Regions from separate parts of the Faecalibacillus sp. TM498 genome, predicted to be linked through region 3. Evidence: riboswitches for the same ligand, from Rfam matches in the RefSeq annotation. Region 3 holds a riboswitch; each other region holds the start of a gene.
What was found. Region 3 has a riboswitch for cyclic di-GMP ahead of LJD32_RS09730 (SpaA isopeptide-forming pilin-related protein). Riboswitches for the same ligand answer to the same signal wherever they lie in the genome.
Positions count from the first base shown of each region.

Region 1 (2,277 bases), on a different contig from region 3:
CTGTATAATCCGTGTTTTGTGTATTACCAAAAGGATTAATAGTGAACGTATTACTCTTTGTAATAGCTGGCGCATTACTAGGATCTTCACCAAATTTAGTTTGGTAAGTAATCTTGTACTCCTTATCACATCCAGCAGGTACTTGGAAATTTCCAGTTGTTAAACTTTCCCATGTTAATCCTTCAATAGAAGGACTACATTTAAAACTTCCATCAATATATTCACCAATATTATCACCTAACGAGTCTTTAATAGTAGAACCACCAATATCAAAATTACCCCCAGGATTTAACGTAACTTCCCAATTGATAACCTTATTACTATCATCACCAGTAACACTATGCTTTTTTTCTGCCCAATTTTTCTTAGTATATTCTAATTTCTTATAAGAATTTTTTTCATTTGTTTGTGCATCACTCTTTACAGTTATGTTATTTCCAACTTTAGAATTCCAATCATCCGGATTATATGCAAAAACATCTTTTTTTACTTTTACTTTATATTTAGCATATAAAACTTCTTTATCATTCATACTTCCAATTGTATATTGAAATTTATTAGTTTCTTTTAAATTATTTGTAACTGTACCAGTATAAGAAATTGTACAGGCTTCATCTGTGTAAAATTGAACATCTCCATCTAATGTCATATTTTCATCCATTTGATCAGTCACAACAACGTTTGTTTGTGGACCAGTTGCTGAAACCTTTAATTTAAATTCTGCAGAAAGATTATCCCCATCACTTATAACCTTTCCTCCTGTTTTTTCAATATCTACCTTATCGTTAGATTTATCACGATCCATATCAATGATAAATTGACCAACACCTGGTAAGTCTAGTTTTCCTTTTCCACCTTCATGATTGTTTGTAAATGAATCACTCAAAGTTCCATTGATGATCAGTGAACCATGTCTATTTGATTTACTAAAAAATAATTCACTTTGATCTCCTGCATTATATTTAACTGTAATTGTATTACCTTTTATTTCAAAATGTCCTACAGTTTCCGCACCTTCTTTTAGTTCCTTAATTCCTTCTTCCATGGTTATTCCATCAGGCAAAGTATAAACCATTGTATTATTATCTTTTGTTGGAAACTGATTATCAATAAATCCCCATACTAGTTTGATAGAAATTGCTGAACCATACGGTATTTTGTTTTCTATATTCGGCTGTAAAATATGGTCTCCAATTTTAATATAACTTCTATCAACTACATCACTTGGTAGATTTTTATCAATAAATTGAGATAAATCTACCGATTCTTCAGCAAATGCACTAAATACATTTGTTGAAACTGCTGTTACTATCATGGCTACCACCAATAATAGTGAAAACAACTTCTTCTTTCTATTCATTATTCTTCCTCCCAATTTTACAAAACTATAAAAAAATATTGACGATAAATGATAATTATAAAGAAAAAGCCGCAAGAAAAGACTAAGTACACATTATCTGCAACTCAGCCAACTTCCTTACGGTTCAGTTCTGTAGCTTTGCGTCACTATTTTTCAATAGTTTTGCCTTTAAAATATATAATTTTTATAAACTAATATTATCACATAATTTCAACAAAAAATATTCTTTACGACCAAAATATGCTTTTTTTCGACCGAAAAATTTTCAACATAATAAAAGGGACTTTTTTGATATAACCATATATCATAAAAAGTCCTTTATAACTATTAAATTTATCTTATTATTCAGCTGAAATAGCTTCTACTGGACAAGTTCCAACACATGCTTGACATCCAATGCATGTATCTTTGTCACATTCCATTTTTCCTTCGTCATCAAATGCTAAAGCTTCTACAGGACAAACACCAGCACATGCTCCACATCCGATACAAGTATCTTTATCTACGTTCATATTTAACTCTCCTTTTCCTTTTTTCCTATAATTAGTATAACACTTTCCACTTTTCAGTCAATACAAAGTCACTATTTTTCATAGCTTTGAATACAACAATTTTCGGGTAACCATGTCATTAATTCTTCATTTGTCATATCATGAAAATAACTATGAATGACACGCACGATACCTCCATGACAAACAACTAAAATGTTTTTATCAGGATATTTATTTTCAAGTTCTTCTAAAAAACTATACACACGATGGACTACTTGGAATAAAGATTCTCCGCCTGGATAATGGAGTCCATGATTTTGTTTATAATATTGAAATTCTTCATTATTAGCAATTCCTTCAAATTTGCCAAAATTGATTTCTTGAATTCTAGAATCTATTTTAATTTCTAATTGATGATTTTCATTT
Region 1 covers NZ_JAJDKB010000004.1:8,009-10,285, forward strand. Annotated here, with positions in the region: gene LJD32_RS02185 (SpaA isopeptide-forming pilin-related protein) at 1-1,360, opposite strand, end outside; cyclic di-GMP riboswitch class I at 1,456-1,537, opposite strand; gene LJD32_RS02190 (4Fe-4S binding protein) at 1,702-1,872, opposite strand; gene LJD32_RS02195 (histidine phosphatase family protein) at 1,944-2,277, opposite strand, start outside.
Region 1: it holds a riboswitch for cyclic di-GMP, as region 3 does, so the genes downstream of both, LJD32_RS02185 (SpaA isopeptide-forming pilin-related protein) here and LJD32_RS09730 (SpaA isopeptide-forming pilin-related protein) in region 3, are expected to answer to the same signal.

Region 2 (2,277 bases), on a different contig from region 3:
AATACTTAATTTATCAATTGGTACAACTATACTTGCTGGTCCTTCTTGAAGAGCCTTGTAATAACAAAGCCATGATAACCCTGTAGCAATTCCTGACAAACAAATAAAAAGTAATTCATGACGGTCTATCTCTTTGATGGTATGTTGTTTTCCTACAACAAACACAACGACCCATGACATGATTAAAACAACTACAGTGCGAATAGATGTTCCCAAATTAGAGTCAATATTTTGCATACCTACTTTTCCAAGTAAAGATGTTAAGCTTGCAAAAACAGCTGAAAGTAAAGCATAAATCAACCAACTTTTATGATGTGTCGTTGTTGAACTTTCTTTTTGATCAATCATTAAATACGTACCTGCACCAATTAGAATAACACACATCCATTTTAATAAAGTCATATCTTCTTTTAAGAAGATAAAAGCTAAAACAATTGTAAGAATTATACTTGATTTATCAATCGGAACAACTTTATTAACATCTCCTAATTGTAAAGCTTTAAAATAACAAAGCCATGATGATCCTGTCGCAAAACCAGATAAGATTAGAAAAATCCATGTATTTGTTGAAATTGTTGAAATCTGATTTTGACTATGTACAATAAAAACCATTAACCATGAAAAAATCAAAACAACAATTGTACGTAATGCTGTTGCTACATGAGAATCTGTTTTTTTAATTCCACACTTGGCAAGAATTGATGTAATTCCTGCAAACAAAGCTGATCCAAACGCATATAAAACCCACATAAATAAATCTCCCCAAGAAATTATAGTTCTTTATGCTTATTTTGTTAAGAATGCAATCTAAATCATAACAATTAATTAACATTAAATATATTTCTTTAAAACTTGAATAACAATATTCATATCAATTGGTTTAGCAATATGATCATTCATTCCAAATTCTAAAGCTTTCTTTTTATCTTCGGCAAAAGCATTGGCTGTCATCGAAATAATTGGAATATGTGATCTAATAGGATCATTCATTCTTCTTATTTTTTGAGTAGTATAATAACCATCTAAAATAGGCATTTGAATATTCATTAAAATCAAAGAATAATAATCTGTGGGCTGTTTTTCAATTTGTTCAATACACTCTACACCATTTTTAACACGATCAATAAACATTCCTTCTTCATTTAAAAGTTCTATTGCTATTTCAGCATTTAAATCATTATCTTCTACTAATAAAATTCTTTTTTATAATTATTTTGTAAAATAAATGTATAAATTGAAAGGAATAAAGCAGCTACTAAAATGGTAAAAATAATTTTCCACCCTAAACGATGTTCTTTTTTTGAATTATTATATAGATTTTTTTATTTTCCATAACTGCCCTCCTACAAAAAAACAGGAAAAATATGCACAAAGGTATGGTTTTCCTGTTTAATATAGTTGCAACTGGCTGTCATTTTAAAGACCCTATAGCTTTGCGTCACAATTTTTCAATTGCTTTGCCTATTAAGTTATCTTCATTATATTTTACCCAACAATCTATGTCAATTTATTGAAAATAAAAACGAATACTAATTCAGTATTCGCTTTAAAAAGTGTGATTTTTCAATAATCTTTTGACAATGTTTTTGATATAATTCATGTCCTTTGACCCATTCTTTAATTCGATTTGATGATTCCATCAAACAAATCGCACCAATAATAAAAAATGGTACTTGAGGAACAACAGGAAGCAATAATCCAACAAATCCTAATAATATAAAAAATACTCCTATAACAAATAAAAGACTACGATAAATGTATCTTAACTTCATATAACTGCCTCCTTTTTACAAACAAAAGAATAAGAAAGTTATATGAACAAGTCATGAACTAATTCTAAACAATTCTTAAAGATATTCTGGACTATTTCTTAAGAAATAATAATTGTTAAAAATTTTGTGTATGATTTATCAAAATCAATCATGTTACTTAAAAACATAAATAACCATTCATTATATTATTGAAAATCTTAAAGTAACTTCAGTAAATCTATTGGGTTTTCAAAAGTATATTGACTAGGAATATCTTGACAAGCAACACTTCCCCATTTAGCTAGTCCAAAATCAATGTTGGCATTTAAAGCAGCTTGATAATCCGAATAGGCATCTCCAATATAAATCACCTCATCAGAATTCAAATTTAATTTTTCTATACATTTTAATAAAGGCTCTGGATGAGGTTTATGATGCGTTGTATCATCTTCTAAAATAACAGCTGACATATATTGATCAATGCCTTTAGAAACAATATCAATTTCATATTGATCTCTTAACTTTG
Region 2 covers NZ_JAJDKB010000050.1:7,883-10,159, reverse strand. Annotated here, with positions in the region: gene LJD32_RS12325 (EamA family transporter) at 1-750, opposite strand, end outside; gene LJD32_RS12320 (response regulator) at 832-1,197, opposite strand; cyclic di-GMP riboswitch class I at 1,397-1,472, opposite strand; gene LJD32_RS12315 (DUF454 family protein) at 1,530-1,772, opposite strand; gene LJD32_RS12310 (HAD family hydrolase) at 1,970-2,277, opposite strand, start outside.
Region 2: it holds a riboswitch for cyclic di-GMP, as region 3 does, so the genes downstream of both, LJD32_RS12320 (response regulator) here and LJD32_RS09730 (SpaA isopeptide-forming pilin-related protein) in region 3, are expected to answer to the same signal.

Region 3 (2,277 bases):
TATTATTTTGTGCTGTATCAATAACTGAAGTTAATTTATAAGTATCACCTGTTTTATGAAATTTCAAATTCATACTATCTATATAACGTCTAAGATAAGTTTCTTTTCCATTGATTGTTACTGTTTCATTACTCTTAACAAAGAATCCTGGTTCAGTATAATTAAATTTTACATTTCCATCACTATCTATACCATTCAACAATCCTTTAATTACTTTGCTGCTTCCTGTATAAGCATTAACATCATAGTCATCTTTCATCAATTCATAAGAATATGTTTCATAATTGTTTCCTGTACCTAAATCACTTCTACTTTGATATTCAATATTTTGCCATCCATTCCAATAAACACCTTTCCATGAATTTCTAGATGTACCAGATGTCAATCTTTGATTAGTATTATCTCCTAACATATTAAAAGAATAATATATTCCATTTGATTCACCAGCTTTTACTGTGTAATCATAGAAAGAAGTATCTCCTAATACATCTGTTTCTTTGGCAGTGTAATTCACTACAACCGTTGCACTTCCAGTTCCTGTCAATTCAATATAATTTTTATTTGATACGGCATTTCCATCAACAGTTACACTACTTACATCCCAATTTATTGCTTTAGCGTAATCGTTGATTTTTGATCCATAAGATAGAGTTTTCACATCATCTGAATAGATTTTTTTGCTTCCATTATAATGTTGAATTGTAACTGTAATATCTTTTTTATCGCTACTTTTATTTTCTATTACATAACTAGAAGCAGTTGTTTGTGCTGTTGCACTTCCTGTAGTAGTACCACTTCTTTCATTAGCAGAGGCAATAATTGCACTACTAATAACTACTGCTATTGCTAGAACAAATAAACCAATTCTTCTCATACGTTTCAGCATAATTTTTACCTCCCATTTTAATATATATATTCATCATTTTATTAATTATTCCTATAAGACGGTAAAAAGCCGCCTATTCTTTTTTTTGAATTGGGCGGCCCGGCAATCATATACTTTTGTACTTAGACCCGTAGCTTTGCGTCATTAGCTTTCACTAATTTTGCTATTATCCTTCATTAGAATCTTATCATAAAATCAACGCTTTTTCAATTTTTCAAAAGCCATTTTTTATAACAAATTTTCTCAGTTTTTTACATATTTTTTATTTAATTTTATTATTCTATATCCTTATTCAATTTTTGACAACCCTACAAAACCAAACGACATTTTTTAAATCTAAACTGCACTAATATTTCTTTCTCCGTTCTATCTATTGACACATTTATTATAGAAAATATATGTTCATAAATATATAAGGGGTGTCCGCCATAGTTACAAATCTTTACTTTTTCAAACTTTTTTCGTTCCTTTTTATTATTGAGACCATGAGTATCATTTACTTATATTATATAGATTCATTTCTTATTTGTCAATTTGATATAAAAGAAAAGTGGGATGAATTTCATGGTATATTAAATTATCCGGTGCTTAGAGGTTCGCTCTAAATTATTAGGCGGAGTACCCTCTAAATTATCGTGGGGATGTGAATCATCCCCTTTTTTGATACAATTTTACTGTCTGGTCCTGATTAAATTATTATTATGAACAACGAATTATTAAAACTATTTGATATCAAGGATGATGTTGTTGAAACATTTACTGTAGATCATAAAGAATCTAATTATGAAATCGATATTAGATTCAAGCCATCTAGATTTTCATGTCCTACATGTGGCAGCACTCATTTCATTAGTAAAGGCAACAAGAAAAGATCTATTGTATCTGTACCTGTTAATGATAAACCTGTAAAGATGGTTACTTATGTTAAAAGGTATAAATGCATTGACTGTAATGCTTCTTTTTCTGATGTAAATCCTATTGCTTATGGTGATTGGTCTTTTACTAGAACAGCTATCATTTCTATTCTAAACAGGTTAAAACCTTATAATGCTACTTATGCTTCCATTGCTAGAATGTTTGGTGTTTCTTCTACCAGAATCATGGAAATATTTGATACTTTTGTCAGAATTAAAAGACATAGCCTTCCTAGAGTTCTATTGATTGATGAATTTCATTTCTCTAGAAACTCCAAATATAAATATCCTGCTATCCTTATGAACTTTGAAAACAATTTGATTATTGATATCGTTGAATCCAGAACACATGATATCATGTCTGACTATCTATTTAAGATTGATTTGGAAGAAAGAAAAAAGGTCGAATACATATGCACTGATATGAGCTTTATATTCAAACCCTTACTAAAGACATATTTTCCAAATTCGACCTTG
Region 3 covers NZ_JAJDKB010000030.1:485-2,761, reverse strand. Annotated here, with positions in the region: gene LJD32_RS09730 (SpaA isopeptide-forming pilin-related protein) at 1-886, opposite strand, end outside; cyclic di-GMP riboswitch class I at 977-1,061, opposite strand; partial or broken gene LJD32_RS09725 (ISL3 family transposase) at 1,588-2,277, shown strand, end outside.